4 regions of the Maridesulfovibrio bastinii DSM 16055 genome follow, and region 4 is predicted to be linked to each of the others. Evidence: predicted binding sites of a transcription regulator. Region 4 holds the regulator's gene; each other region holds the start of a gene.
What was found. The regulator sigma-54, encoded in region 4, starts transcription at its own class of promoters, with help from an activator protein. The targets are predictions, from matches to a motif close to CTGGCACGGNNNNTGCTT.
Positions count from the first base shown of each region.

Region 1: a site for sigma-54 is predicted at 4,219-4,236, ahead of nifH (nitrogenase iron protein). Genes of this name have one in related genera too.
Region 2: a site for sigma-54 is predicted at 5,064-5,081, ahead of nifJ (pyruvate:ferredoxin (flavodoxin) oxidoreductase). Genes of this name have one in related genera too.
Region 3: a site for sigma-54 is predicted at 2,238-2,255, ahead of flgB (flagellar basal body rod protein FlgB). Genes of this name have one in related genera too.

Region 1 is NZ_AUCX01000006.1:191,814-199,702, reverse strand. Features, by position in the region: gene G496_RS0101960 (reverse transcriptase domain-containing protein) at 275-1,558, shown strand; gene G496_RS0101955 (SLATT domain-containing protein) at 1,746-2,330, shown strand; gene G496_RS0101950 (LeuA family protein) at 2,854-3,960, opposite strand; gene nifH (nitrogenase iron protein) at 4,281-5,111, shown strand; gene G496_RS0101940 (P-II family nitrogen regulator) at 5,151-5,501, shown strand; gene G496_RS0101935 (P-II family nitrogen regulator) at 5,501-5,875, shown strand; gene nifD (nitrogenase molybdenum-iron protein alpha chain) at 5,892-7,523, shown strand; gene nifK (nitrogenase molybdenum-iron protein subunit beta) at 7,539-7,889, shown strand, end outside.
Region 2 is NZ_KE387014.1:22,520-30,408, forward strand. Features, by position in the region: gene G496_RS0114550 (L-lactate permease) at 1-1,236, opposite strand, end outside; gene nifJ (pyruvate:ferredoxin (flavodoxin) oxidoreductase) at 1,440-4,967, opposite strand; gene G496_RS0114560 (sigma-54-dependent transcriptional regulator) at 5,485-6,963, opposite strand; gene G496_RS0114565 (hybrid sensor histidine kinase/response regulator) at 6,941-7,889, opposite strand, start outside.
Region 3 is NZ_AUCX01000018.1:33,633-41,521, reverse strand. Features, by position in the region: gene hflX (GTPase HflX) at 1-340, opposite strand, end outside; gene G496_RS0109930 (IMP cyclohydrolase) at 706-1,305, opposite strand; gene G496_RS0109925 (tetratricopeptide repeat protein) at 1,467-2,021, opposite strand; gene flgB (flagellar basal body rod protein FlgB) at 2,331-2,741, shown strand; gene flgC (flagellar basal body rod protein FlgC) at 2,741-3,181, shown strand; gene fliE (flagellar hook-basal body complex protein FliE) at 3,217-3,543, shown strand; gene fliF (flagellar basal-body MS-ring/collar protein FliF) at 3,621-5,222, shown strand; gene fliG (flagellar motor switch protein FliG) at 5,224-6,225, shown strand; gene G496_RS0109895 (FliH/SctL family protein) at 6,212-6,958, shown strand; gene G496_RS0109890 (FliI/YscN family ATPase) at 6,951-7,889, shown strand, end outside.
Region 4 is NZ_AUCX01000026.1:4,807-12,695, forward strand. Features, by position in the region: gene G496_RS0112900 (PTS sugar transporter subunit IIA) at 1-354, opposite strand, end outside; gene rapZ (RNase adapter RapZ) at 378-1,259, opposite strand; gene G496_RS0112910 (PTS sugar transporter subunit IIA) at 1,274-1,723, opposite strand; gene hpf (ribosome hibernation-promoting factor, HPF/YfiA family) at 1,728-2,270, opposite strand; gene rpoN (RNA polymerase factor sigma-54) at 2,319-3,734, opposite strand; gene lptB (LPS export ABC transporter ATP-binding protein) at 4,277-4,999, opposite strand; gene G496_RS19740 (LptA/OstA family protein) at 5,038-6,591, opposite strand; gene lptC (LPS export ABC transporter periplasmic protein LptC) at 6,599-7,195, opposite strand; gene G496_RS0112940 (KdsC family phosphatase) at 7,195-7,716, opposite strand; gene kdsA (3-deoxy-8-phosphooctulonate synthase) at 7,706-7,889, opposite strand, start outside.

The DNA of each region.
Region 1 (7,889 bases), on a different contig from region 4:
CCCGATGTCTCTCAAGCTACCCACCTTAAAAACGCTGCTCAGTGGTCCAATAAAGTGGCCTCATTTCTCATTGTTGTCTCTTGAGCTCTTGAATTAGATGGGTGAAAGGTGTACCAGATTTAGGTTATTTGTGCTCACGTTGAATATGACTTATTTTCAACCCTAGATTATTATGCAACTGTCTGAAAAATATAAAGAATATTTCTACACTTCTGCGTTGTTAGAAATTTATGAGTCTAAGGTTAAGCCTAAGTCTGGCCGGGGGCTTGATAGGATGTCAATTGTTGATTTTGACCGGAAAAAAGAGTTTCATTTTTCAGTAATCAGCTCGAAGTGCATAAGTGGGACTTATAAGTTTACACCCTACTTGCAGAAGCTAATCGTAAAATCTGCCTGCGAACGCCCTCGGATGATTTCTATACCCACCGTGCGCGATAAAGTGGTCTTAACAACTCTTAACAGAATTTTGCAGGACGTAATGCCGGATTTCGTTAATCGCGAACACCCTAATCTTAAAATAAGAAATCTATCAGACTATATGGGAGGCTCTGGAACTTGCGGGAAAAAGTTGTCTTTAAATAGGATAGATATTAAAGGTTTTTATGATAATTTGAACCGTGACAGATTGAAAGATATACTTCGCACTAAAATGAATGATGATGCGTTGGTTAGTTTGCTGTTGAAGGCTATCAATAATATCTCTGTACCCAACGGATATCATAAGGAAGAAAGGTCAAAATACAAGGAGTCGCAGAAAAATGGAGTCCCTCAAGGGCTGCCAATATCGAACATCCTTGCTGAGGCGTATTTAGAAGAGTTTGATGCGGTTTTGACGCGCTCTTCAAACTATTATGATCGGTATGTCGACGATATAGTTGCCATCACAGATGTTGATGATTTTGAGGAGCAGTGTTTGGAGCTGTTTTCGGAGTTGAGGCTTGAATTGAATGTAGAAAAATCAAGTTTTGACTGCAGCTTGAACAATCTTGATTTTCTTGGGTATAAATTTGTTAATGGGTACGTATCTGTTAGGGATAGCTCTTTCGAGAGATTCTTGCGGTCTATTTCGATGATGTTTGTTCGTTTGAGAAAGGCGATAGGAATAGATAGACGAAAAGAAAAACTAAGGCAGCTTGGTATCGAGAATATTGAGGCGGCTTTTATTGAAGATTTAAATGTCAAGATTAGTGGAGCCAGATTTAAAAGCAAAAGATATGGTTGGATACAGTACTTTTCTGAAATCAACGACATGAGTAAATTAAATATTATAGATAGTCATGTGGCCCGTGAGTTGGGCCGATGCTCTTTTTTTAGAAGCCTTCCAAAAGTTAAAAAGGCTACTCGCGCGTATTTCGAATTGAAATACAATTGGCGCGACTCGGAGTATTTTTTTGACTACGAAACAGATGATATAGAAGTAAAGCACAGGTGGTTAAGAAGGCGTGGGCTAGCAAAAGTTTCTTTTTCCACCGACGAAATCGATCGGCTTTATGACTATCATGTAGGAAAATTTCTTAATCAGATGGAGACTGATTTGGGAGTTGATTACCATATTTAGGAGGGGAGGGGCTTAGGCCATACCCGCTGCCAAGTTCGCTTGGTATCGGCTAATCTAATCTAATCGCTTAATTGCTGCGAGTCGAAAGGGGGGAGGCCCCGAGTAGACTGGATCCCCTAGCTTGAAGAGCTTAAGGTGGGAAATAACTTTAAATTTAGCACTCCCCTCCTTCTAATTTGGAGCAAAAATGAATTTTATTAAATCTCTAGATGACAAGGTTTGGATGACTGCTAAGGCTCGCTATAATGCCTCAGCTCGTCTTAATAAAAAACACCAAGCATTGACTTTTACCATCTCTTTCCTTTCGGTTGCGCAAATTGTACTTACCTTCTGCATGTTGGTTGATATCTGTTTCGGTTTTCCAGAAAAGGTTCTCATGTTTATAGCTATGACTACCTCGGTGATGATCTTAGTTATTGCCAACCAGTCTGCTTTGGGCTCTCTGTTGATAGAGTCAGAAAAATTGCATCGGTTTGGCATTAAATTCCAGTCCCTCTATGAGGAAATTTCCCTTTATATTAAGTTGGATAAGGCCAATAAATCTGTTGAGGAGGGGTTTCAACAGAGGTATTCACAGCTGCTTCGAGAGGCAGATATTAATCATCTAAAAATTGACGAAGAGTTGGTTAAGGCTGAAAGAAAATCTTTCGAACTCAATCCTATTTGTGCTTTATGGATTAAGTTTAAAAATCTTGTGGCAATTTATTTGTCATCATTTCTCTACTTGGCCATCCCCTTAGGCCTGCTGTGGGGCGCAAGTTGGTTAAAATAGCATTGGTGGGGGGAGAGTGTGAACACTTGCCTGTCCTTGAACTTGCTACACCAAGTTACTACAGTAGAACTAGCCGTTGCTGCTGTGACTTGCTGAAAAACAGACCGTTGGGCTCTTTTTGATTCTGGCGTAACTGCCTGAAACAAGAATCGAAAATGAGGAAGATTCTGGAAAGCGTGTGTGGGCTAACGTCCACCGGAGGTTTAACCCTTCTCCTCTCCGCCACAATGACAACAAAGTCCCTCTAAAATTAGAGGGACATCATACCTATTTCGCTACCACTAATTCAGCTGACTGAGAAATATACATCCCAGAACCTCCCCCTTGCACTCAATTTATATCAACCGCGCATATCAAATCCTGCCGACGGAATGTGCTTATATACCATTGATATTATAGCTCATCTTTCCAGAACGTGGCTAACACAACTCGCCTTTCAGCATTCTAAACTGGAATCAGCCTTGACTGCCGTGTCGGAAGCGGCGGTCAAGGCTGATTCTACTTGGGAGAACGATGGGATAGATCAGGATAAATGTTCTCCACTGCTGAGTTTGATAAATTCACTTCTCGTAAGCGGTCGTTTCAACCTGCTTGAAAGCTGTCTCACTGCCATTGTCAGGGCTGTAATATCTTTGGGATCATTTTCAACACCGCAGTCTTTAAGGGCTGATTTCACCGCGGCTTTTCCGCTTTTACCACCAACGGCAAGCTTGCGGGATATGCCGACTGATTCAGGCTGATAAGGCTCAAAAAGTTCGGGTGATTTGCTTAGAGCGTGTGTATGCAGGCCGGATTCACAGGCAAAGATATCTTCACCCACAACAGCCTTGGTTCTGGGAACCACAACTCCTGCTTCTAATGCAACCATGCTGCATAAGGCTTTTATTTTCTGTGTGGAATATCTTTTTTTACCACAGCGCAGGGCCAGATATGCGGCCAGTTCTTCCGTTGCGGCTATACCGGAGCGTTCCCCGATACCAAGCACAGAAACATCAGCATAATCAGCACCACATTCAAGAGCTGTAACCGCGTTGGCCGTAGCCATGCCGAAGTCATCGTGACAATGAACAGCCGTATCTATTTTTACGTGGTTACGAAATGTTTCAATCAACTTTTCCATGCTCTTAGGAGTCAGTTGTCCGAGAGAGTCAGAAAGCCTTATGCGGGAAGCTCCACAATTTTTGGCATGTGCTGCAACCGTTAAAGCAAAATCAGGATCAGCTCTGGAGACGTCCTCCATGCCGACTGAAACATATTCAATTCCAAAGGCTTTAGCTGTTCTGATAGCTGATGAAAGACGGTGCAGAAGTCCGTTGCGGTCAAGTCCAAGTCTCTCTTCAATATGCAGATCAGAAACAGGAACACCAATATTAACCCTGTCTATAGGCAGTTTAGAAGCCTTCATAATATCGGCCTCCCTGCATGGTGTCCAAACACTCAGGTAAGTGTCTTTTGAAATGTCTTTTATATATTCAGCAAGAGTGCCGAGATTATCCTGTCCTATCCATCCCAGCTCTATTTCGTCTATTCCGACTTCAGCCAGACCCGCAGCAATTTTTTTGCGGGTGGACAGATTGAAATATGCGCCGAAAAGCTGAGCTCCTTCACGCAGTGTAGTATCTATAAGCATTGTCCAGGCTCCTTATTAGCAGTTAATCTGTAAATATTTAGAAGCAGGAATAATGCCAAAGGATCAATACTATATAATAGGGGCTAACTCTCTGAATTTAAAATGTATTTATATTGGTTATAATGAATACCAAAATGTAGGTTAATACACTTTTGAATTGTATTTTCGTAACAAGATACACTTTTGAAATTCTGAAAAAAATCGCTGTCATATTTTAAATATTTAATAAATATAGTATGTTATGTAGTGTATTCAGTTTTGGCACGGCAATTGCCCTATAGCCTTCATCATACGAACAAAATCCATGATGGAGGATTATCATGAGAAAGGTAGCAATCTACGGTAAAGGCGGAATCGGTAAGTCCACAACAACTCAGAACACAGTAGCAGGCCTGAGCACAATGGGCCGTAAAGTAATGGTCGTCGGATGTGACCCTAAAGCTGACTCAACCAGACTTCTTCTTGGTGGTCTTGCTCAGAAGTCCGTTCTCGATACCCTTCGTGAAGAAGGTGAAGATGTAGAACTCGAGGATATCCGTAAAAAAGGTTTCGGCGACACATGGTGCGTTGAATCAGGCGGACCTGAACCTGGAGTAGGTTGTGCTGGCCGCGGTATCATCACCTCGATCAACATGCTTGAAAGCCTCGGTGCTTATGAAGAAAGCGAAGGCCTTGACTATGCCTTCTACGATGTTCTCGGTGACGTTGTTTGTGGTGGATTCGCAATGCCTATCCGCGATGGTAAAGCAGAAGAAATTTACATTGTCTGTTCCGGTGAAATGATGGCCATGTATGCAGCTAACAACATCTGCAAAGGTATCATGAAATATGCTCAGTCCGGTTCAGTTCGTCTTGGTGGTCTCATTTGTAACTCCCGTAATGTTGATAACGAAAAAGAAATGATCGAAGAGCTCGCTAAAAAAATCGGAACTCAGATGATCTACTTCGTACCCCGTGACAACGATGTTCAGCGCGCAGAGATCAACCGTAAAACAGTAATTGAATGGAACGATCAGGTTCCTCAGGCAGAAGTCTACAAAGGCCTCGCCAAGGCTATCGACGAAAATGAAATGTTCGTCGTCCCCACTCCTCTCGAAATTGAAGACCTTGAACAGCTCCTTCTTGACTTCGGTCTCTTGGAAGTTGCTTAACCCCCAATTGCATAACGATAAACCACAGGAGAATGTGAGATGATGATCATGGTGAGAGCTATTGTAAGACCTGAAAAAGCAGACGCTGTACTCGCTGCCCTCATGGACAACGGGTTCCCGGCCGTAACCAAATACTCCGTAGCCGGCCGCGGTAAACAGCGCGGTATCAAAATCGGTGAAGTTACTTACGATGAAATTCCTAAAACCATGCTGGTAAGCGTTGTTAAGGATACAGATAAGGATTTCGTAATCAATACTATCATGGACGCCGCTCGTTCAGGTTCCAAGGGTGCTTTTGGTGACGGTAAGATTTTTGTGAGTGAAGTTGAAGACGTTTACACCATCAGCTCCGGTATCAATGAAGCCGCTTCCGCCGAGGAGGATTCTTGATGAAAGAGATTATCGCAATTGTGCGCATGAACATGATGGGACGCACCAAAGCCGCACTTACCGAAGCTGGCGTAGATGCTTTCTTTGCTCATGAAGCACAGGGTCGCGGACAAGGGTTCGTGAACAAAAAGGTCTTGGAAGGAGCGGAAGAAGGATATGAGGAAGCCGCCGCAGTTCTGGGCGAAAAAGGCAAACTCTATCCCAAAAGAATTGTAACAGTAGTTGTCCCTGATCCAATGGTGGATGACGTTGTTGAAGCCATTATAGCAGCAAATAAGACCGGAAAGCCCGGTGATGGAAAGATTTTTGTCACACCCCTTAAAGATTCAGTTCGCGTAAGAACCGGGGAAGCTGGCGAAAAGTCCATAGTCTAGGGAGAAGACCATGACCATGACAAAGAATAAGGCACAGTGGAACCCCACGGATATCAAGGAGGAACTCCTTAAGAAGTATCCGCCTAAGGTAGCCCGTAAACGTGCCAAGCAGATAATGATCAATGAAGCTCTTGAAGCCGGAACCCCGCCGGAAATCGTAGCAAACGTACGTACCATTCCGGGAATTATCACCATGCGCGGCTGTACTTATGCAGGCTGTAAGGGTGTTATCATGGGACCCACACGCGATGTTGTAAACATCACCCACGGTCCTATCGGATGCGGTTTCTATTCATGGCTTACACGCCGTAACCAGACTGATGCAGGTGCTGACGGCGAAAACTACATGACCTACTGCTTCTCCACCGATATGCATGACAAAGATATCATCTTCGGTGGTGAAAAGAAGCTGGAAGCAGCAATTCAGGAAGCTTACGACCTGCTGCATCCCAAGGGCATCTGCATTTTCTCAACATGCCCCGTAGGACTCATCGGTGACGACGTTCACGCCGTTGCCCGCAAAATGAAAGAAAAATTCGGTGACTGCAACGTATTCGCCTTCTCCTGTGAAGGATACAAGGGTGTTTCTCAGTCCGCAGGTCACCATATCGCCAACAACCAGATTTTTACAAACCTCGTAGGTGAAAACAAGGTTGCCCCCGAAGGTGAATATAAAATTAACCTTCTTGGTGAATACAACATCGGTGGTGATGCTTTTGAAATCGACCGTATCCTTAAAAAATGCGGCATAACAAACATCGCAACCTTTTCCGGAAACTCAAGCTACGACCAGTTCGCTTCGGCTCAGCATGCAGATTTAAGCTGCGTTATGTGTCACCGTTCTATCAACTACGTAGCTGACATGCTTGAAACCAAATACGGTATTCCGTGGATCAAGATCAACTTTATCGGAGCTGAAAGCACTGCCAAGTCACTGCGCAAAATCGGTGCATACTTCGGTGAGAAAAAGCTCATTGACAGGATTGAAGAAGTTATAGCTGAAGAAATGCCCGCAGTTGAGGAAGCAGCTAAGAAAGCTCTGCCCACTACCAAAGGCAAAAAAGCAATGCTCTTCGTTGGTGGCTCCCGTGCTCACCATTATCAGGACCTCTTTGCTGAACTCGGCATGAAGACTCTTTCTGCCGGTTATGAGTTCGCACACCGTGATGACTATGAAGGCCGTCGCGTAATCCCTGATATCCAGGTTGATGCTGACTCCCGTAACATCGAGGAAATCGAAGTTACTGCCGATCCGGAACTTTATAATCCGCGTAAGTCTGAAGCCGAAATGAAATCTCTGGAAGACAGCGGCTTCAAGTTCAAAGAATACGAAGGCATCAACAAGGATATGGATGAAGGTACCATCGTTATCGATGACCTGAACCAGTACGAAGCTGAAAAGCTTGTTGAACTCCTCAAGCCGGATGTTTTCTGCGCAGGTATTAAAGAAAAGTATTCCATTCAGAAACTTGGTGTCCCCATGAAACAGCTTCACAGCTATGACTACGGTGGACCTTACGCAGGATTCAAGGGCGCAATCAATTTCTATGAGGAAATGGACAGACTTCTTGGAAGCAAGGTCTGGAGCTACATGAAGGCCCCCTGGCAGGAAAATCCTGAACTCACAGCTACATTCGTGTGGGATTAATCAGGAGGTATAGATATGTTACTTAGACACACACCAGTAGAAATAAAAGAACGTAAAGCCCTGACTATCAACCCGGCCAAGACTTGCCAGCCTATCGGCGCAATGTATGCGGCTCTCGGAATTCACGGCTGTCTTCCCCATAGTCACGGATCACAGGGATGCTGTGCTTATCACAGATCCACTCTGACAAGGCACTATAAAGAGCCTATCTCCGCTTCAACCAGCTCCTTTACTGAAGGTGCATCAGTTTTCGGCGGACAGGCCAACCTCGTGCAGGCACTCAACAACATCTTCAATGTTTATGACCCGGAAGTTGTTGCTGTGCACACCACCTGCCTCTCTGAAACCATTGGTGACGACCTTAAC
Region 2 (7,889 bases), on a different contig from region 4:
ATTCTTCATTTTACCGATAGCTTCCTTCCATGCTGCAGAAACTCTTTCACCGGACATTTTGTGGATGCCGATAGTCAGGATTGCAACGAGGATAAAAGGAATTGTTCCCGGGAGGTAAAGGTACTTGATTGAAGCATTAACGGTTTCAAATCCGAGAATGCCTTTGAAATCGATTGAAGGAGCTACCAGCAGTCCCTTGAGGCCGAGGCTGGGGATACGGGTAACAACGAGGATAGCACCGATAAGAACATAAGGAATCCATGCACGGAACTGGCTCATGTGAGCTTTGAATACGCAGTCTTCATCAGCGCATACAGAACCTACCCAGTCATCATCCCAGCTGGAACGGGGACCGAAGTTCCAAGTTTCTTTAGGAACGCAGAAGCCTTTTTTAGCACCGTAGATGGTGATACCGAGACCCACAAGACCACCGATAAGTGAAGGGAACTCAGGACCAACGAGAAAAGCGGTAATGAGATAAGGAACAGTAAAAGCAACAGCAGAGAAAATACAGAATTTCCATGCTGCAAAACCTTCACTCCATTTTTTGTTTTCACCAAAGAATCTGGTCATGAAGCCAAGCATGAAGATAGGCAGGATAAAGATCATGGGAACATGCATCAGAGATGCCCATTTACCTACAGTCATGTTAAAAGATTCCATGGAATGGAAGTTAAGGCCGGGAATAGCTGAAGCAACAGCGTTGTTAACAAGACCGGTCAGGTATTTAAGTCCGAGAACAACCGGAGTACCTACAGCACCGAAGGTTACCGGGAAGGAGTTGAATACCAGACACATAACAGCTGCACAAAGCGGGGGGAATCCGAGGCTTAAGAGCAGCGGAGCTGCCAGAGCTGCAGGGGTACCGAAACCGGCGGCACCTTCAATAAATGCGGCGAACATGTAACCGATGATCAGCACCTGGATGCGGCGGTCACGGGATATGTCCTGAAATCCGTATTGAATGGTTTCCATACCACCACTGTTCTGCAGAGTATAAAGAATCAAGAGAGCACCGAAAACAATAATAAGAATACCAATTGCAGTTACTACACCCTGAAGACTGAGTGCTGCGACATAAGCTACAGGCAGTTTCCATACAGCTACTGCGGCTACTGCGCATGAAAGCCATGAAATAGGCATTGCCTTGGTTGCAGGCCAGCGCAGACCAACCATGAGAATAAGAGCCAGAACAATTGGAACGAGGGCCACGAGGGCCAGTACACCGATTGACATGTTTCCTCCTTAAAGAACAAAAAACACAAGTAGAGGCAGATAAGACATCCGCCATCTTACCACCCTAGACAGTCCGTTTTTACACCTGCGGCTGGTGACTCACTCTCCCCTTCAGCACCGGACCGCACACCTTCAAAAGCGGTCCGGAAAAGGAAGTTCCCTGATCGGGCCTGTGGCATAGGCCCGATCTGGGAATGGAGTGGTTATTCTTCGTCTTCGCTGAAGTCGGCAGCAGCAAGGTATTTAAGCATCTTGTAACGATCGATGTAATCTTTCTCGATCTGTGAACGATACTTCTTGGATACTTCCGGCTTGGTTCTTTCGAGAAGACCGAAGCGGTTTTCACCGCCCATGAATTCCTGAATGGTTCCATCAGGATCCTTGGAATCAATGGTGAGCGGGTTCTTACCATCCTCAGCAAGAAGAGGATTGTAGCGGTAAAGAGGCCAGTAGCCTGATTCAACAGCAAGCTTGCCTTCGAGCTGGGTTTTACCCATACCCTTTCTGATACCCTGGTTGATACAAGGAGCGTATGCGATAACCAGAGACGGTCCGGGGTAAGCTTCAGCTTCCTGAAGAGCCTTGACGAACTGGTTCTTGTTGGCGCCCATGGAGACAGAAGCAACGTAAACGTAGCCGTAGGTCATCATCATGCGGCCAAGGTCTTTTTTACCGGTTTTCTTACCGGCAGCAGCAAACTTGGCGATAGAGCCAAGAGGTGTTGCTTTGGAAGACTGACCACCGGTGTTTGAGTAAACTTCGGTGTCAAGGATCAGGATGTTGATGTCTTCACCGGAAGCGAGAACATGGTCTACACCACCGAATCCGATATCATATCCCCAACCGTCACCACCGAAGATCCATACGGATTTCTTGGTGAACAGGTCTTCCATATCAGCGATTTCATGAAGAACTTCGCTGTGAGGAGCAGTCATAAGAAGCTGGCAGACTTTGTTGCCGTATTCTGCAGAAAGCTCAGCATTATCTTTATTTTCAAGCCAACCCTTCATAGCTTCTTCAAGGTCGGCAGGAACGCCGGCTTCAAGAGCTTCATTAACGAGGTCGACAAGTTTATTGCGGCGGTGAGAAACAGCCATATCGATTCCGTAACCGAACTCAGCAGCATCTTCGAAGAGGGAGTTGCCCCATGCAGGACCGAAACCGTCTTTGTTGGTGCAGTAAGGAACGGTAGGAGCAGATGCACCCCAGATAGAGGAACAACCGGTTGCGTTTGCGATGAGCATGCGTTCACCGAAAAGCTGGGTCATAACTTTAACATAAGGAGTTTCACCACAACCTGCGCAAGCGCCGGAGAACTCAAGAAGAGGACGCTGGAACTGGCTTCCCTTTACGGAAGAACGGTTCATCAGGGAGTCTTTTTCAGGAATTGTTTCAGCAAACTCAAGGTTAGGTACCTGAGTGTCAAGCTGAGTATCGATAGGCTTCATAACGAGAGCCTTTTCCTTGGCGGGGCAGATATCTGCGCAGTTACCGCAACCGAGGCAGTCCTGAGAATAAACCTGCATGCGGTACTTGAGGCCCTTGAGTTCTTTACCCTTGGCATCAACGGTAACGAATGTTTCAGGAGCGTTTTCAAGTTCTTCATCAGCAGCCAGAACAGGACGGATTGCTGCGTGGGGGCAGACAAATGAGCACTGGTTACACTGAATGCAGTTTTCAGGGAGCCATTCAGGAACATTGATGGCTACGCCGCGTTTTTCGAACTTGGAAGTTCCGAGGGGAACAACACCGTCTGCTTCGAAAGTGGAAACAGGCAGATCGTCACCTTTCTGAGCAAGGATAGGACGAACAACATCACTGATGTATGCTGGTTCATCACAATCACAAGCTGCATCGTCTTTAAGATCCTTCCAGGATTCGGGGTATTTGATCTCAACGAGATTTTCTACAGCCTGGTCAACAGCGGCGTTGTTCATGTTGACGATCTTGTCGCCCTTCTTGCCGTATGCTTTCTTGATGGATGCTTTAAGAAGCTCAGTTGCCTGTTCGAAAGGAATTACGTTGGCAAGCTTGAAGAAAGCAGTCTGCATAACCATGTTGATGCGTCCGCCGAGGCCGACATTGGCAGCGATCTTAACAGCATCGATGGTGTAGAACTTGAGATTCTTTTCTGCAATTGTGCGACGCATGGAAGCAGGAAGTTCTTTATCCATATCTTCCAGAGTCCAGTGGCTGTTAAGCAGGAAAGTACCGTTGTCTCTGATGCCTTCAAGAACATCATAAAGATGTACGTATGCCGGGTTGTGGCATGCGATGAAGTCAGCCATAGTTACCAGGTAGGTAGACTGGATGGGCTCAGCACCGAAACGCAGATGGGAAACAGTGATACCGCCGGACTTTTTGGAGTCGTAAGCGAAGTAACCCTGTGCGAACATATCGGTGTTGTCACCAATAATTTTAATAGCCTGTTTGTTAGCACCGACAGTACCGTCAGAACCAAGACCCCAGAACTTACACTGAACAGTGCCAGCAGGAGTTGTGTCGAGAGTGCCTTCAACTTCGAGGGAAGTTTCAGTTACATCATCTTCGATACCAACATTGAAGTGGTCTTTAGGTGCAGCAACGAGCATGTTGTCGAAAACTGCTTTAGCCATGCTGGGGAGGAATTCCTTGGAACCCAGTCCGTAACGGCCGGCAGTGATAACAGGAGCGTTTGCTTTGCCTGCGTATGCAGTACAGATATCTTCGTACAGAGGATCGCCAAGAGAACCGGGTTCTTTGGTACGATCAAGGATAGTGATGTTCTTAGCAGAAGCAGGAAGAATATTGAGGAAGTATTCGGGTACGAAAGGACGGAACATGCGGACTTTTACCAGACCGACTTTTTCGCCTTCAGCAACGAGTTTGTTAACAACTTCTTCAATTGCTTCACAGGATGAACCCATGGAAACAATAACTCTTTCTGCTGCAGGATCACCTACATAGTCGAAAGGTTTGTATTCACGACCGGTGATGCTTGCTACTTTCTTCATGCAGCTTACTACGATGGAAGGAACCTGTTCGTAGTAAGGGTTGGCAGCTTCACGAGCCTGATAGTAAATATCGGGGTTCTGAGCAGTACCGCGAACATGAGGATGTTCAGGATTCATTGCTCTGGAACGGAAGTTTTCAATAGCTTCCCAGTCAACGAGAGGCTTGATATCTTCGTAATCAATAACTTCAATCTTCTGAATTTCGTGAGAAGTACGGAATCCGTCGAAGAAGTGCATGAAAGGAACGCTGGATTCGATAGCAGCGAGGTGAGAAACCAGAGCCATATCCATAGCTTCCTGTACGGAGCTGGATGCGAGCATAGCAAAACCGGTCTGACGGCATGCCATTACGTCCTGGTGGTCACCGAAAATGGAAAGAGCCTGAGCTGCAAGAGCACGGGCTGAAACATGGAAGACACCGGGAAGGAGTTCACCGGAGATCTTGTACATGTTAGGGATCATCAGAAGAAGTCCCTGAGATGCTGTGAAAGTGGAAGTAAGAGCTCCACCAGCAAGAGAACCGTGTACAGCGCCTGCTGCACCTGCTTCGGACTGAAGCTGTTTTACATTAAGAACCTGTCCGAAGATGTTTTTACGGCCCTGTGCGGCCCACTCTTCGGCTACTTCACCCATGGTGGATGAAGGAGTGATAGGATAGATAGCAGCAGTATCGCTCATTGCGTAAGCAATATGGGCGGTAGCGGTGTTACCATCCATCGTTTTCATGTTTTTAGCCATTAATTCGCTCCTTGAGGATTTTATAAAGCCGGAGAGTTAAAATTGACTGAGCAATCAATCCCCGGCAGATAAGTGGCTGAATGGTCGTCCCTCCTTAATCAAATTATGTGCCAATTCTGCAACATCAAGTTTTAAGCAGCTATTTTAAACACTTAATGCAGATAGTTATTTTATTTTGGATTCATCGCATATATTTATGTCTGAAAAATCGGACAAATAATACTGAATACTCATTTCGTATTTTCTCAGTGTAACAATCAACATTAATGTATTCTATAACATTTATAGATAAAACTGATATTAAATTTGAGAAAGCTGCGTTATAAAGAATTAGCTTATACTGATTGAAAAGAATCGTTCAGCCTTGATAAACGGGAATTTCCAGAGAGGTAAAAAAAATAATGCCTCCCTCAAAAAAAGTGATTAGGAGGCATTATAATAGATACAAAAAAATGTCCGAGTTTTCAGACCAAGCAATGTCTGAAAAAACAGACAGCTTTTTTTTCAGACTTTAAAACTACTGACTTATGCCATGTTTTTTTAACAATGCATAAAAATGGGACCTTGAAAGTCCAGAGGTTTCAAGGATCGAAGCAACATCCCCGTCATACCTCTTCTGCAATTCCATGAGATATCTTTTCTCAGCAATTCCCTTAAATTTTTTGAGGGACGGTAATGTTCCTGAAAGGACTTCAGAAATGGGGTCTGATGAACTTAGGCCGCCAGAGCCGCTGACAGCAGAATTGTTGCCTATATTCTTAACCGTGTTATCTTTTAAATTATTTATACTATTCGTAGCACTAATTGCGTTTCTTTTCTCAATATCCGTCTTAACTGCTTCAATTCGTATTTCATATGGGAGATGCATTGGATAAATAGTATTACCAGATCCCGTGGCTACAAAAGACTGTTCGATGGCGTTAAAGAGTTCACGCACATTTCCGGGCCAGTCGTAGCTGTAAAGCATTTCAAAATATTCAGGATCAATCTCTTTTTCAGGAACACCATACCTGCGGGTCAGCCTTTCCAGATGGAAAAGAGCCAGCTCCTTGATATCGCTCACACGTTCCTTAAGAGCCGGTAAAAAGATATGGATTGTTTTAATCCTGTAGAGAAGATCCTGTCTGAATTCGCCCCGCTCCACCATTGCATCCAGATCGCGGTTTGTTGCTGAAATCAATCTGAAGTCACTGTTGTATTCTTTGTTATCACCGACAGGACGGTACGTTCTTTCCTGAAGAACTCTCAAAAAAGACTTCTGAACAGACAAAGGCATTTCACCTACTTCATCAAGAAACAGTGTACCCTTGTCAGCCAGAGGTACAAGCCCCTTTCGGTCCGACTGAGCACCGGTGAAAGAACCCTTTTTATGGCCGAAAAGAGTGCTCTCCACCAAAGTATCCGTAAGAGAAGCGCAGTCAACGATTACAAAATTATTAACAGAGCGGCTGCTGTTGTCGTGAATTGTTCTGGCAAAAAGCTCCTTACCTGTTCCTGTTTCACCGGTTATCAGCGTATTAGCTTCTGATCCGGCGGCATTAGAGAGTTGATGGTAACACTTTTTTATTTCTTCACTGCTTCCGACAACATCTTTGAGGTTAAGGACAACGCATTCACCTTTTGCCTGTTTTTCACGGCGAAACTCCATGGCCCTGTTGATCGAAAGAGTAAGCTGTTTAATTGAGGAAGGCTTAACCAGAAAATCCCATGCCCCACCCTGAATAGCCAGTTCCGCACCATCAGGATCGCCCTTTCCGGTAAGAATAATTACCTCAGGATGCCCGTTGGACTCTTTTATGCGTGAGAGAGAGTCAAGGCCGTTGCCGTCAGGCAGGGAAATATCCAGAAAAACAAGATCATAACTTTTCAGAGCCAGCCTATCCATGGCCTGAGATATATTAAATGCACTGTCGCTTTCATGGTCTGTTCTGGAAATAAGACTTTGCATAGTCTCGCAGACCTGCACATCGTCATCAATGATGAGTATGTTTCCCACTGGAAATCTCCGTTTGTCCCAAAACCATTCTAATGGCGTCCGCTATTATGGTTTTATTATATGGCTTACTTAAAATCTTGCGAATATTCTGTACCGAAGATGACATCTTCCATGCTTCTGTACGGCCTGAAACAAGCATAACCGGAAGATCCGGAGCAATCTTGCTGATTTCTCCGGCAAGCTCAATTCCGTTACTTTCAGGCATGTCGTAATCTGTTATGACCAGCTCATATCTTCCTGCTCCATTCCTGACAAGGTCCAAAGCTTCAAAAGGGCTACCTACAGCGGTGACTGTATAGCCAAGACTCTCCAGAAGTCTGGGTGTTGTTTCAAGCTGATCGATATCATCTTCAACAAATAAAATATGCTCTCTACCCAATGGGAGCGGACCGGAAAAACTTTTACCGATCTCTTTAAGTTGTCCGTGTGCAGGAAGATAAAGATCAAATTCAGTTTTAACAAATGGGGTGCTGGAAACAGTTACTCCGCCGCCATGACCTTTTATGAGTCCGTGAACAACTGCAAGCCCGAGCCCCGTTCCTTCTGTTTTACCTTTTGTCGTAAAGAAAGGATCAAAAATTTTATCCATTATATCCTGCGAAATTCCGGGACCATCGTCTGAAATACTAAGACGCAGATAAGTTCCCGGAGTAACGCTCATAAACCTTGCCCGCTCATCCTCAACATTAACAAGCACGAGATCTATATTAATGATACCGCCGTTCTCTCTTATAGCCTGAAAAGAATTGGTGCACAGGTTCATTATAACCTGATGAATCTGTGTAGGATCGGCCATTACCAGAGGGATTTCTTCAGGCATGGTAACATAGACTTGAATTGTTCTGGGCAAGGAGGCTTTAATAAAATCAATAGCTTCCCTTACAACTTCGCGTAAATCAGTAGGCCTGAAACCTTCCTGAGAAGGT
Region 3 (7,889 bases), on a different contig from region 4:
CGCCTTCAGCATCAGAGCCTAAAACAGTAACACTGTCCAGCCGCAGGAAGACCATATCCATGAGGTCTTCTTCAGACAGCTGCTCACCTGAAAGATGAGTATGCAGCAGCCTGAGCCCCCGGAGTCTTCCGGTTGACTGACGGGCTCTGGGAAGTTCCGGGATATAGATTGAACCGGGATCACCGATCAGAACCATTTCCGGTCTGCCCTGACGGTTTACAAGCAAAGCAATCTGACGGCCGATATCATAACTAAGGCGCACAATTTCTCGGGCCTGCTCGTTGCTGTATCCGCATGCGTCCAGATACCGACGATCACCAAGACGATTTATTCTTTTCAACTCGCTGGGTTTTAGGCCCTGCGTGTTTCCTTTTGCTTTTAAAGCTATGGTTTCATCCCCTTTTTTATCCTTTAATCAGGATAAATTGCAGCACGATTTCAGAATGTGCCGCGAAATAAAATTCATTACCTGATGTCATAAAACCGACATCAGAAATTTATTAACGTACAAAATGTATTTTATTAAGACTTCAAAACACGGGAATATCGTATCAGGTATTGCTAATGATAATACCGTACAGCAAAAAAGCCATATAAAAAAATTCTGACAAGCTGCAAAAAGTTGTGCTCAAGAAAAAAAGACACGGGAAGACCGAATGGCCTTCCCGTGTCAGATTTCATTACAAGCAAAAATAAAAGATGCTTTTAAGCATCATGAGAGCTCAGATATTCAGCAATCATGGAGTCATATTTAGAAACAAGACCAAAAGTTTCAGCGGCCAGATCTTTTCTCAATTTGAGAGAGACACAACCGTTGTTAGCCTTCATTTCTTCGATTATGCGCGGGTAGTGAACCGGATTGGGAACTACCAGTACAGAATGAAAATTTTTCGCAGCAGCACGAAGCATGGTTGGACCGCCAATATCAATCTGTTCAACAGCGTTTTTAAGATCCTGTCCTTCGCTTGCGGCCTTGGCAAAGTTGTAAAGATTGACACAAATCATATCGATAGTGCCAATACCATGCTCTTTCAGAGTTGCAAGATGTTCCGGGTTATCTTTATCCGCAAGAACACCACCGTGTACTCCCGGATGCAGGGTTTTAACCCGTCCGCCCATAATTTCAGGAAATCCAGTAAGATCGCTTACAGATTTCACATTGAGGCCGGAATCAAGAAGCATTTTTCTTGTTCCGCCGGTGCTTACGAGTTCAACACCGAACTTTGTAAGTTCAGCGGCAAAATCAGCAAGTCCGGACTTATCAGTAACACTGAGTATTCCACGCTTAACAGGCAACATATCCATAACAGAACTCCATATCTTTTTTGTGGAGTTGTGCCGGAATTACGCCTGAAAGGCAAGCTTTTAGTCCTTCTCCGGTAGCTGGGGCCGCCCTGCCCTTTGCAGCAAAGACAGGGCAGGCTCCAACCGGGAGGGGAATCGGCTATGTAATAAGAACTTACAAGCTAAATCTGAGCGAGAAGTTCTTTAGCCGCATCGTTTTCAGGATCTTTTTCAAGAATCCTTTCAAGCTGTTCTTTTGCCTCTCCTTCTCTGCCAAGGCAGATAAAGCATCCTGCGAGAGAATACCTGACTTCAAATTTATCAGGCTCAATTTCAAGGAAGCTTTCAAGGTGAGGCACAACCTCAGCAACTTTATCGGTCTCATGACCGACTCTAATAAGACCGAACAGAGCGACCATATTCGTCTTGTTGATTTCAAGAGCTGAAGCGAAATTTTTAAAAGCTTCCGCTTTATCACCGGTTTCCATCAGAATAAGTCCCATTCCGGCAAAGCTCTTATCAGTTGATTCAACTTCGTGAGCCTTTTTATAAAGAGCCATAGCGGCATCAAATTCTCCGCGTTGAACAGCGATTGTAGCCAGTCCTATATAAGGATCAGGATGCACGCCGTTAGAACCGACAGCCTTCTTATAATAATCTTCAGCCTTGTCCAGTTCGCCCATAAAAAGGTAACATTCACCGAGTTCTTTGTTAATTTCGTAATCGAGATGACTCATAATCCCCTCCGAAATCTGGTTTTACCGCTTTTCGTATGTCTGCATGCGGCATTTTTATTAAGCCATTATTGGCTGACTGGATTTAAGCAATACCCGTGCCAACACAAAAATCACCTTATCCTGCCATAAACAGATTCCATACTATTTTATGACACTAACCAGATAAGCATGATTAGTGCCGACAATAATTTCATACTATTACAGCTTATTAGGGACATGGCACGTCAATTGCTAATGTTTCTGCGAGCAATAAGAAAACTTTTCCCCCACGGAAAACATACACGGAAAATTTTGCAGGAGGACCCGATAATGAAAGGATTATTCCCGGAACATATGAGCGTTACCGCCAAGGTTATGGATTTAAGACTTGAGCGTCAAAATCTTGTCTCTTCAAATCTCGCAAACGTGACTACTCCCGGATACCGCCCGAAGCGTCTGGAATTTGAAAAGCAGCTCCAGTCTGCTCTCAACCTCGATGACAGAGGCAAGCTGACCAAAACAAATAAAATGCATGCTCCGGCTGCTTTCGATGCCAACAGTTTCAGCGGAGATCTCATTTCAAACTTTCAACCGCGTGTTGTTCACGGTGAAGATGCTGTGGATGTAGATAAAGAGATGGTCACAATGACCAAAAACTCCATGATGTACAATGCACTCACTCAGGTCATTAAAAAGAATTTTCAGGGAATGCAGAAAGTAATTTCTGACGGAGCAAGATAATGAACTTCTTTACCGCGCTGGATATCGGGGCTTCAGGGCTTAAGGCTCAGAGAACCTATCTGAACGTTATTTCCATGAACATGGCGAATGCAAGAACCACCCGGACTGAAGACGGTGGCCCCTACAGACGCAAAAGTGTTCAGATGGAATCCTCACAGCTGCTTTCACCTTTTGATAAAAGTATGAGTCAGGAAATGAACAGGCAGCTGCGCGGTGTAACTGTAAGAGGAGTTGTCAGCGACAGCCGTCCTTTCAGAGAAGTCTTTGAACCGAACCACCCCGATGCCGATGAAAAAGGAATGGTTAAATACCCGGACATCAACGTTGTCGAAGAAATGACAAATATGATTACCGTGATGAGATCCTATGAAGCCAACGCCCAGTCCGTTCAGGCCTCAAAGCAGATGTTCAACAAGGCAACTCAGATAGCTCAGGGCTAAATCACACTGAACTAAAATAAAACAGGAGCGTAATCATGGCTATAAGAAACGTTGCAATGCAGGCTTACACCAATGCACTGAATACTCAAAAAGCTGCACAGAAAAAAATTGAAAACCAGATGGGTTCAAGCAAGGCTCCAACTGAATCATTCTCAGATACGGTTAAAAATTCGATAGGCCGGGTCAACGACATGGAAGAGAACAAATATAAGATGATCACGGAATTCGCTTCCGGTGAGAATGAAAATGTGCATGAGCTTATGATCACCCTGCAGAAAGCCAGCCTTGCCATGCAGATGACAAGTGCAGTGCGCTCCAAAGTTATGACAGCCTATCAGGAAGTCATGAAAATGCCCTTCTAATATATTAATATTATTGATTTATTAATTTATGGACTGACAGTTGCTATATCTGTTCAAAAAACGTCAGGAGTTTGAACATGCCCCAGTTTCTTAAAAACATTTTCGACAAATTCATGTCTTTCTGGTCCAATCGTACTCTTTCTCAGAGAGTGCTGATAGGCGGACTCGCCGCAACTGTTGTCATATCTTTCCTGCTCATGGTCTTCTGGCTTAACCAGACTGACTACAAAGTTCTCTACACCAAGCTCTACCCTGAAGATGCTTCCCGCGTAGTTGAAATCCTCAAATCAACTAAAGAACCTTATGAAATAAAAGATAACGGTTCGACAATACTTGTCCCGGCTGACAGGGTCTACGACCTCAGACTCAAAATAGCCGGTGAAGGAGCTATGCACGGACAGGGCATCGGATTCGAAATTTTTGACAAAGTCCAGATAGGACAGACTGAATTCATTCAGCATATCAACTACCAGAGAGCCCTGCAGGGAGAACTTGCCCGTACAATTACCGAATTTCCTCAGGTTGAAAGAGCCAGAGTCCATCTGGTCATACCTGAAAAATCTCTCTTCATTGAAGAACAGGCTGAACCTTCGGCATCAGTTGTTCTCAAACTTAAAAAAGGCGACAAACTCAAAGAAAAGCAGATTCAGGGCATAGTCAATCTTGTGACAATGGCCGTTGAAGGAATGAAGCCCGAGCATATCACCCTGACGGATATGAACGGACAGGTCCTTTATCAGCCCGAACCTGACGGCATGGGGCTAAACATAAGTTCAACCCAGCTCCAGTATAAATCCGAAATGGAAACCAAAATTGAACAGCGCATTCAGCGTCTGCTCATGCCCATAGTCGGCCCTGAAAAAGTTATAGCAAAAGTTAATGCGGAGCTGGATTTCAGACAGCGTACTATTAAAACAGAGCAGTTCGATCCTGAAAGCCAGGTGGCCCGCAGTGAACAGACCAGTGAAGAAACAACCAGAGGGCGTGCCAATGTTGACGGTGGCGTACCTGAAGAGAACTTCAGAGGCGACGGATTTACCGGAACTGAAACAACTCAGGAATCCAACCGTGAATCCAAAACCACCAACTACGAAATTAACAAAGAAGAACAACAGATTATTGTTCCTGTTGGAGAGTTGAAACGTTTGAGCGTAGCGGTTATAATCGACGGGACCTACGAAAAGAATCCAGAGACTGGAGAAGTAACCTATATCCCCCGCTCTGCGCAGGAGATGGAAAGAATCAGACAGCTGGTCCGCAATGCGGTCGGTTTTGAAGATACCCGCGGAGATTCCGTGGAAGTTTCCAACATCTCTTTCGGAGCACCGGATATTTTCGGAGAACAGGGCCTGATGAGAACAATGCTGGAATATGCCCAGCGTCTCGGAAAGCCTTTCCTCAACGGACTTCTCATCTTCCTGTTCCTCATTCTGGTTGTCCGCCCTGTAGTCATGGCTCTCATCAAGCCCCGTGTGGCTGAAGAAGATGTCGACGAAATGGCAGGACTCCCCGAAGCAGGTGAAAGACTCTCCCTTTCTGAAGGAGATCTTGACGAAGAGGCTCTTGATACTGCACGTAGGCTTGAAAACGCCAAAGCTCAGGCTCTGCAACTTTCCGAAAAGAATATGGATCAAGCAGTGCAGGTCCTGAAGTCTTGGATTAAGCAGGAGGCTGCATAAATTGTCCACGCCCTTCACCGGAGAGCAGAAAACCGCGATTGTACTTCTGGCTCTTGGAGATAAATTCACCGCTGAAAGTTTCAAGCGGATGTCCAGAAAAGAAATTGCCGGGGTATCCAAAGCAATGCTCGAAATGGACTCTGTACCCAAGGAACAGGTTCTTGAAGTACTTAAAGAGTTTAATGAGAATCTCGCTTACGGAGCAGAACTGCTCATGGGTGGAGCCGATCAGGTCAAACGACTCCTTAGTAAATCCCTTGATGAAGAAACTGCGAAATATATTCTTGATAAACTTGAGCTTGATACTGGACCTGCTCCATTTCAGGAACTCCAGAATGTCAGCCCGAAGATTCTGTCTCAGATTCTGCGCAACGAACATCCGCAGACTCTGGCTCTTATCATCGGACACCTCAGTTCTGAACAGGCTGCGGATCTGATAGCCAATCTTCCCGGAGGGGTTCGCGCAGAAGTCCTCATGCGACTGGCAAAACTTGAGGCTGTTGCCGAAGAAATGCTGCTTGAAGTCGACAGAGTTCTCCAGAGTCAGCTTATCGCCATGGGCGGTAAGGAAGGAAAGAAAGTTGGTGGTGTTCCGGCTGTAGCAGAAATTCTGAACGCCGTTGACCGTTCAACTGAAGAGGAAGTTCTTTCAGAGATAGAAGAAGAATCCAGCCAGATGGCCGAAGAAATCAGAAACCTGATGTTTGTATTCGAAGATATCAAAGGACTGGATGACCGTTCTATACGTGAACTTCTTAAAGAGGTTTCAAACGAAGAACTCACCACTTCCCTTAAAGGTGCTTCTGACGATCTACAGGAACTGTTCTTCAAAAATATGTCCGAACGTGCCTCCAACATGATTCGTGAAGACCTTGAAATTATGGGACCGGTTAAACTTTCTGACGTTGAATCCGCCCAGCAGAATATTGTTAAAACAGTCCGCCGTCTTGAAGATGAAGGGCGTATAATGATCAGCAGAGGTTCCGGCGATGTCTTCATCTAGCACAGAAAAGGCAGACAAATATTACACCGGAAGGGTAATAGTCGGTCTTGATTCAGAAGGACATGCTGATGAGAAGACAATTCAGGAAATGGAAGGCAAGAAACGTCCTGTATGGGACGAATCTACCGACCGTGAATATTTTGACAGAGTCAAAGTAAAAGCCCAGACCATGGCCAAAGACATAATAGCCAAGTCCATGGCGGAAGCTGAACAGATTAAGCAGAAAGCATTTGAAGAAGGACTTTCTCAGGGACTCTCACAGGCTTCCGAACAGAATGCCCAGCACATTGCCCAGCTCAGTAATAATATCGGGGCGATACTTGACGGAATACAGAGCAATGGCGATGCAATAATTCAGGGCAGAATTCAGGATTCGGTTGCACTGGTGATGACCGTGATTGAAAAAGCTCTTGGGATTGAAATGGAATCCAGAAGACAAGAAATTCTGGGTTCACTGTTCGAAGAAGCTCTGAATAAAATTGAAAGCCAGACCGGGCTTACCATAAGAGTTTCTCCGGATGATCAGGAATTGTTAAATCCGCTTCTTGATCAGGCTAAAGAAGATTTCCCTGAAATCTCACGCTGGAAGGTAAAAGCCGATCCAGCCATAGATAATGGTGGAGTTATTCTTGAAGCAACAGACAGCATGATAGACAACACCGTTTCATCACGCTGGGCCGGGATAGAAGAAATTCTTGTAAAGCTAGCCGGCAGCGGTGCTCAGGATGGCTGATCTTAAAGCCTATACAAATCTTATCGCCAACCTTACTCCGTGCCAGAGTTTCGGCAAAGTCAGCAAGGTGGTTGGACTTATCGCCGAAGGCAAAGGCATTAAGGCTCCGGTCGGATCGGTATGCCACCTCATGCCGGAAGACAATAAAGAATCAATCGCAGCTGAAGTTGTTGGATTCAAAGATGATGCATGTCTCTTTATGCCTTATGGAGAGCTGCATGGAATAAGTCCCGGAAGCCTTATTAAAAACTCCAGTGCTCCTCCGCACATACCTGTGGGCATGGGTCTTCTCGGTCGCGCTGTAGACGCTTTCGGAGAACCCATTGACGGCAAAGGCCCAATTGTTCATGACAGCTTCAATGAACTATACCGTGATCCCCCGAATCCATTGGACCGCCCCCGCATCAATGAACCACTTGATGTAGGAGTCAGAGCTATAAACAGTCTACTTACACTCGGTAAGGGGCAGCGTGTCGGTATTATGGCCGGATCAGGTGTCGGTAAATCGACACTGCTCGGAATGATAGCCAGATACACTGTTGCCGATATCAATGTAATAGCTCTTATCGGAGAACGTGGCAGAGAAGTTGTAGAATTTATGGAACGTGACCTCGGACCTGAGGGCATGGCTCGATCCGTATTGGTGATAGCAACTTCGGATAAAAGCCCGCTGATCAGAATGAGAGCTGCATACACTGCGACTGCCATTGCGGAATATTTTCGTGATCTGAGCAAAGATGTAATTCTGATGATGGATTCCGTAACCCGTTTTGCAATGGCCGGACGTGAAGTAGGCCTCGCAGCAGGAGAGCCTCCCACAAGAGGAGGATATACTCCATCTGTTTTTGCCCAGCTGCCGAAACTTCTGGAACGTGCGGGAAAAAATCCACTTGGTTCCATAACCGGAATTTACACTGTTCTTGTTGATGGT
Region 4 (7,889 bases):
CTGCTCCGCCATTTCATGCAGAGGGTCTTCTCTACGCTGTAGGGCTTTCAGCAACACAGGAAGGTTGACACCACTCACAACTTCGACCTCATCAGAAAGAAAAGATAGGCTAAGATTGCTTGGAGTCCCTCCAAACATATCAGTAAGGATCAATACTCCCAGACCTGATTTTACTTCTGCAACAGCTTTTTTGATGGAATCAACAGCGGCATCCATCCCTTCAGAGACATCAACACTCAATCCAACACAATTAGCTATAGGACCGACTATCAATTCCGCAGCCTTTATCAAGGCTTTTCCAAAGTCTCCGTGTGTAACAATGACAATTCCATTACTGCCGGCGGTTTCACTCATTTTTTTACCTAGAAAAACTGGTATTAATCCAGATCAATATGTTTATGCTCAATACTTACTGAATACCCGCAGGAACTCAGATCTGCATATATAGTCTCGGCCACGGCTACGGAGCGGTGCCTTCCACCGGTACACCCCATTGCAAGGGTGAGTCTATACCGCCCTTCTTCTTCATAAAGTGGCAATATATACTTAAGAAAGTTAAGGTATTTATCAATAAAGACAGACCCCGGTTCTTTACCAAGAACATAATTCAAAATTGATTTATCCTTACCGGACAAAGGGCGTAATTCAGGCTCAAAATAAGGATTGGGCAGAAAACGTAAATCCATGACCATATCCGCTTCGGTAGGCACATCATATTTAAAACCGAAGGACATGACATGCACTCTCAACCCTGAGCCTTTTTCTGTTAAAAAGACCCATTTTTCCTGAATTTTTCTACGTAGATCGTGTATGGAAAAATGGGTGGTATCAATTATGAGATCAGCTTCATTGCGTAATGGATTTAAAATAATTTTTTCTTCCTCAAGAGCCTGTTCAAGACCTATGGCTTTAGACTCAAGAGGGTGAGGTCTTCTGGTTGTCGCAAATCTTCTGACCAGCTCAGGAAGCCTCGATTCGAGAAATATTAAAGCTGGATTAATACCCTTCTCAACAAGTTCGTTTCTGGTCTGTGACCACTCTTCGACAAAATTTTTCTGCCTGAGATCCATACCAAGGACTAATCCACGATATGTTATGTCATTGCCTTTAAACAACTTGACCAGACGAGGCAGCATACTTGCCGGAAGCCCGTCAACACAGAAAAATCTCAAATCCTCAAAAACTTTGAGGGCTGTTGATTTACCTGCTCCGGACATACCACTTACAACAATGACCGGAAAAGAATCCGCGCTATCCACCTCTGCCTCCGCAATCAAACGCTTTGAAGAACCTTCCAAAGATCATCTTTACTTTCAGTCTGCATAAAAGCTTTCCTGAAAGCATCATCCTTAACCAGTCTGGAAATCTGAGCCAGAGTTCTTAAATGAGAACCGGCACCCTGCTCAGGAGCCAGAACCAAAAAGAAGATATGACATGGTTCGTGGTCAAGTGAATCAAAATCAATACCCTTCTCACTTCGACCAACAACAACATACATATCTTCGATGGAGTCAAATTTACCATGGGGGATGGCAATGCCATCCCCTATGCCTGTTGTACCTAATTTTTCACGGTCAATAAGGACCTTGTAAGCTTCGTCAGGGTTCATATCAAGACCTGAATCTATCAGGACCGAAACCATTTCCTTTAGAACACCTTCCTTGCTATCACTTTCAAGTTCATGAATAACAAGATCCTTTGCCAAAAAAGCACCTATTTTCATTATACTAATATCCTGGGTCTATTAAACCGAAATCGCCATTATCACGACGATAGATTACGTTTATTCCCTCGCTGTCAGCATTGCGGAAAACGAGAAAATCATAGTCTAATGAATCCAGCTGTAAGGCGGCCTCTTCGACCGTCATTGGCTTGGGTTCAAACTGATCCGACTCGACTATACGCGGAGGTCTGTGTTCCTTATCTTCAAGGTCAAAACTGATCACATCCATCCGAGCCGATGTAACTTCACTACGCCGGTAGCTGCGCATCTTTTCACGCATCCGCCTCAACTGGGCTTCAAGCTTATCAAGGACCATATCAATAGTAGAATACATATCTTCAGACTCTTCAAATGCAGAGATGTGAATATTGTCTGAATAAAGTACAACTTCCGATATATGCCTGAATCTATCCACGGAAAGATTCACCTGCAACTCAGTATTATCTGGATTGGTAACAAACTTCTCAAGCTTGCTAAAACGGGTATTTGCATATTCCTTCAGATGTTCAGACGGATCGAAGTTCTTAAAAGTGAATGCTACGTTCATAAGGATCCTCCTTAAGTTAGGGTGAATATGCTATTCCAGTATAACTGGCTAAAAGACCTTCTTGCGCTTGGAAGAAGATTCTATACCCAGCGCGGTTCTGTATTTGGCTACCGTCCTCCTTGCAATATTAATTTCAAGCTTCTCTTTCAGATATTCAGCAATTTTTTCATCACTATAAGGCTTTTTGGGATCTTCTTCAGAAATAAGCTTCTTTATCATGGCCTTTACTGATTCTGAACCTACCTGTGAACCGTCATCCAATTCCAACGCACTGTTAAAAAAGAACTTAAGTTCAAAGACACCATGAGGGGTCGCAACATATTTATTTGTTGTTATCCTGCTCACAGTAGATTCATGCATATCAATATCTTCAGCCACTTCCTTCAGAATTAAGGGTTTGAGCTTAGTTACACCATTTCTAAAGAATTCATCCTGAAACCTTACTATTGATTCAAGAACTTTAAATAAAGTCCTCTGCCGTTGGTAAAGACTCTTCATGAGCCATTGGGCAGACCGCATCTTATCCTGAAAATATTCTTTATCGGCTCCCTTTGCAGCTTCTGTTGTTTCCACATAAAAGGAATTCATCTGCAATTTCGGCAGCCCGTCATCGTTTAGTACAATAACAAATTCTCCATCATACTCATAAACATAAGCATCAGGACTGATATAGAAAGGGTCACCCCCGGAAAAACTTGCACCGGGAAGCGGGTCCAGAGTCTGAAGCAAATCCAGATAGCTTTTCAAATCTTCCATGCTCAATTTAAATTTTCTGGCCAGAGGCTTATAACGCCTTCTTTCCAGATCTTCTAAATGATCACGAACCAGAGAAACTAAAATAGGATCGTTGTCCAACTTTAAAACTTCGAGCTGTACGGTCAAGCATTCTTTTGGTGTTCTTGCTGCAACACCAACAGGATCAAACCTTTGAATTCTATGAAGAACTGATTCAACCTCATCGACTGAAGCAGAACAGATCTCACTTATTTCTTCAACCCCTATGCAAAGATAACCGACCTCACTCAAGTTACCTATTATGGCTTCTGCTATTTCACATTCTTTCTCAGTAAAATCGGAAAGAGTCATCTGCCAGCCAAGATGGCCATCAAGCGTTGTCGACTTGGTAAGACGGGCATCATAAGATAGACCGTCTTCATAAGCTTCAGACTCTCTAACTATTGATTGCTTGGAAGAGCTGGAAAATTCTCCCAGATAATTCTCCCAGTCAGCATTCTTCATCAGCTCTTCAGTCTCTCCACTTGCGGAAGACTGATCCTTGTCACGAGCTTCAGAAACCTCCTTCTCTTCATATTCTTCAAGAAGGGGATTTTCCATGAGCTCCTGCTGAACTGTATCCACAAGCTCAAGACGGGAAAGCTGTAAAAGCTTGATCGCCTGTTGCAATTGTGGAGTCATCACAAGTTGCTGAGTAAGCTTAAGCTGTTGTCTTAATTCCAATCCCATATTTTACCATTACCAATAAAGTCTTAACACATTATTTTTATTAACTAAAAAAGCATTAAACAAAGAAAAAAGAAAAAAAATACATTTTTAAAGAATAATATAAAATACTACTTGATTTTAGAATGACATACTTAATTAAATCTTGCAACAAAGAGTATGAATATTACTGTAATATATAGTTTTTTATAAAAACAATTTTACACATGAAAAAAGTGTACCAATGTTCTGAACGCCTGTAAATCTACAAACTATAAATTACTTTAAAAACAATTTTGAAGATACGCTAGCACCACTCGATATAACCACCTAAAAAAATTATTTTTTTAGATAAGCACCATAAGTATAATATTGAATATTTAAAATAATTAAAATTCGAAATAGCTATCCAAATCCATTAGTTAGAAACAAAATTATTATCTAAAATTAGGAACGATCATTTTTTCCCAAAATCCATAAAAAAAAGACAGAATTTACACTATGTGCAAAAATCCTGTCTCAATTTAAACCTATAAAAGCTTTTTATCAGCACTAAAAAAACATCGCTACAACCGAAAACTATCTCCCAGATACAAACGTCGAGCCTTAGTATTCTTTACTATATTTTCAGGAGCTCCACTCAAAATAACCCGCCCTTCATAAACAAGATAGGCTCTATCGCATATTGTCAGTGTTTCTCTAACATTGTGATCTGAAATCAAAATCCCGATTCCCATCTCTTTCAAAGTGGAAATAATATCCTGAATCTCGATAACAGCAATAGGATCAATACCGGCAAAAGGTTCATCAAGCAGAATAAACTTGGGATTGTTAATTAGAGCCCGGGCAATTTCCAGTCTGCGCCTTTCACCACCGGACAGGTACATCGCTTTTTGATCTGCCAGACGCAAAATACCAAGCTGATCCAAAAGTTCATCCGCTCGCTTTGAAACGTTTTTAGATGATATTTTGGTATGTTCGATTATTATTTCAAGATTTTTACGTACTGATAATTTTTTAAAAATAGAACTTTCCTGCGGAAGATAACTCAATCCATGCCGCGCCCTTTCATGAAGAGGCCAAGTGGTTATTCTATGTTTATTAAGATAAACATCACCCTCAGTAGGCTTTACCACGCCAACAAGCATGTAAAAAGTTGTTGTTTTACCTGCGCCGTTAGGGCCGAGTAATCCCACAACTTCCCCTTCATCAAGTTTAAGGCTGATTCCTCTGACAACTTCTTTAGGGCCGTAAGATTTGACTATTTTATTTGCTATTATCGAAGGCATAATAATTCCGGAATAGTTACTGGTTCAACATCAAGAGGCTAAGGGGAAACATCCTTCGGAGTGAAGAAAATAGCTTCTACAGGTTTATCGCCACCGATAACTTCGCTTCTGCTGTCTTTCAAATAAAATTTGATAGTCTTTCCCTGAACAATATTTTTGCCATCAGCAAGTCGAGCTTTTCCATCCATAATAATTATAGACTGATCAACTAAAAATGTAAGCTTATCACAAGTCCCTTTGCGATTACCCATTACGACGTCAACATTTCCATAAGCAACAATTTTTTTAATTTTATTACTTGCATCATTTAAAGATTCGCTCCCCTGACGCAGGAAAGCTGTCAAGGAATCAGAAGTCAGAGTAATATCAAGTCTGGTAACTTTTACATTTCCTAAAAAGGTTACCTGATTTTTGACTTCACTAAAGGTCATCTTTGTTGAGACGATTTTAATCGGAACCTGATCCTTTGGAGAAGCTTTCTGCTTTTTGGCCGAATCATCAGACTTTATCTGCTTAGGAGCCTCGGCCTTCAAATAAGTACCATAAACATACCCGATGGCCTGCGATTTATTGTGAACAGCTGCGCCTGACTTATAAACCGGATACCATTTTCCCTCAGCCTGTCCAACCAGAACAGTGTCACCTTTTTCAAGCTTACCAACTATCAGCGAATTAACGTCAGGTTCGGAACGAAGATTCAGCACTGTAGAGGGATACATTTTTTTTGTGGGTAGAATGTCTTTAGCCTTTACAGCCGCTGATTTATCCTTTTTTACGGATGCTATAGTCATCCCTGAGAGTTTCTTATTCTCAATACTTGAAGGGTATTGAGCAAGAAAAGGCCCCCAGACATATCCCCAGACAGGAGTATTTTTCTGAACTGCTGTATCTATTCTATAAACAGCAAACATACCGTCATGCTCTTCACCAACCTGAACCCTATATCCGGGGAAAAGAACTCCAACAGCTTTTGCTCCTGCTGACGGCTTGGCTATTACCGAAACTTTTCGTACAGCATAGCGGATTGTTGAATCTGAATTATCAAGATCAACATCCGAGGATTTGATAAACCCGATAGCGCGACTTTCTGCTTCAACCTTCTGTCCGCTTTTAAAAACAGCATACCAGCCTTCCCGCAAAAAACCGACCTTGATCTCATCACCTTGTTTTAATTCACCGGCAACTTTTGATTTTTGAGATCTCTGAGCAAAATATTTTATTTTCCTACCAATATATCGAACATCGCCCCAGTCTACAGTCTCTGCAGATTTAGGAGCTGTGGAGACAACTTTTTCGGAAATAAAACCGACAGGTACAGACTTTGCTTTTGCAAAAGCAGGGTAAACTGAATACCAACCCTTCTTTGCCTTACCTACTTTAAAAACTTTTCCAGCAGAAAGAATCCATGAAACAGAAGAGTCATAATTCGGCTTTTCTCTAAGATTTGCAATTGTTCTGGTAACCATAAGGTTTCCTGAAGCTGCGAAAGATGCAGCAGAAAAGACCAGTGTTACAAAAAAAATAAGTATTACCGGGATAATGAAAGATATTTTGGGGAAGATTCTGGTAAAGTTGTTCATAGCTTTTTTCAAATATTGCTCACTTCTGCTTAGATGTGGTTAGAACATCAGGAGAAATCAAGGCTTCAACATTATTATCAACTGTTATTTCACGTGTTTTTAAATTTACGCTGACCTTAGGGGCCTCAACAAACAGCGAATGACTGTTCAAAATAACATTGCCATTTAAGATCAGAAAATTTTTTTTCGGATTAAAATGAAGATTTTCAGCTTTTAAAGCTAACTCCCCATAATGACCGCGAACATTTTTCCACAAACGAAGTCCTTTACCTTTCTGGCTGACTTCACCGTGAACAGCTCTGACCACAACTTCCTTGCGATCACGTCCAAGAAAATAAGTTACTTCAGGTTTATCGGCAATAACAAGTCCCTTCTCCTGATCATAATCAGCACTACCGGCTTTAAGCTTCCATTCAATATCGCCGCCGGTTCCCTGAGTAAGTTCGATACCATCCACGGAAACATCAGAAGTCCCGTTACTTCTCACGGGAGGAGCTTTTATTTCCTGCCTGATACCATAGAAAACAGGGTTATAATGCCGGGCAAGATAAGCTCCGACAATAACGCCACAAACAAGCATGGCTATGCCAAGGCCCCAAACTCTGCGCAGGCTCATTAAAAGGCCCACTCCTTCCAGACTTTTTCAAGAGTACCCTGACATTGCATTATAAAGGATAGAGCTTCACGGACAGCACCATTACCGCCTTTCCTTGATGATATCCATCTGGCAAGCCCTTTTATTTCAGGCTGAGCATTGGATACAGCCATAGGTAATCCGACTCGCTTCATAACAGCAGCATCAACCCAATCATCACCAACATACGCAACCTGTTCCGGGCTTAAATTTTTCATAACTAAAAGTTTTTCAAAAAAAGGAACTTTACGAGGGTTGCCCGGATAATAGTCGGTGATACCCAGCTCTGTTATCCTTGTCCTTACGGCTTCGTTATCAAGACCTGTTATAACAGATATTTCAAGTCCGGTGGATTGAGCCAGCTTAATTCCTAATCCATCCTGAACGTTGAACCTTTTTGAAATATGTCCCTCATGGTCATAATAAATTCCCCCATCAGTAAGGACACCATCAACATCCAGAATAATCAGCTTGATATTTCTGGCGATATCTTCAGCACGCATAATTGATGCTCCATCCTGAAAGCAGATCTTTTATCAGGTTTTCAGTTTTAGAAAGCGGCCAGCTGTTAGGACCATCACAAAGAGCTTTGTCCGGATTAGGATGCACTTCCATAAAAACACCGGATGCTCCGGCTGCAACAGCTGCTCTGGCCAGAACAGGCACAAACTCTCTC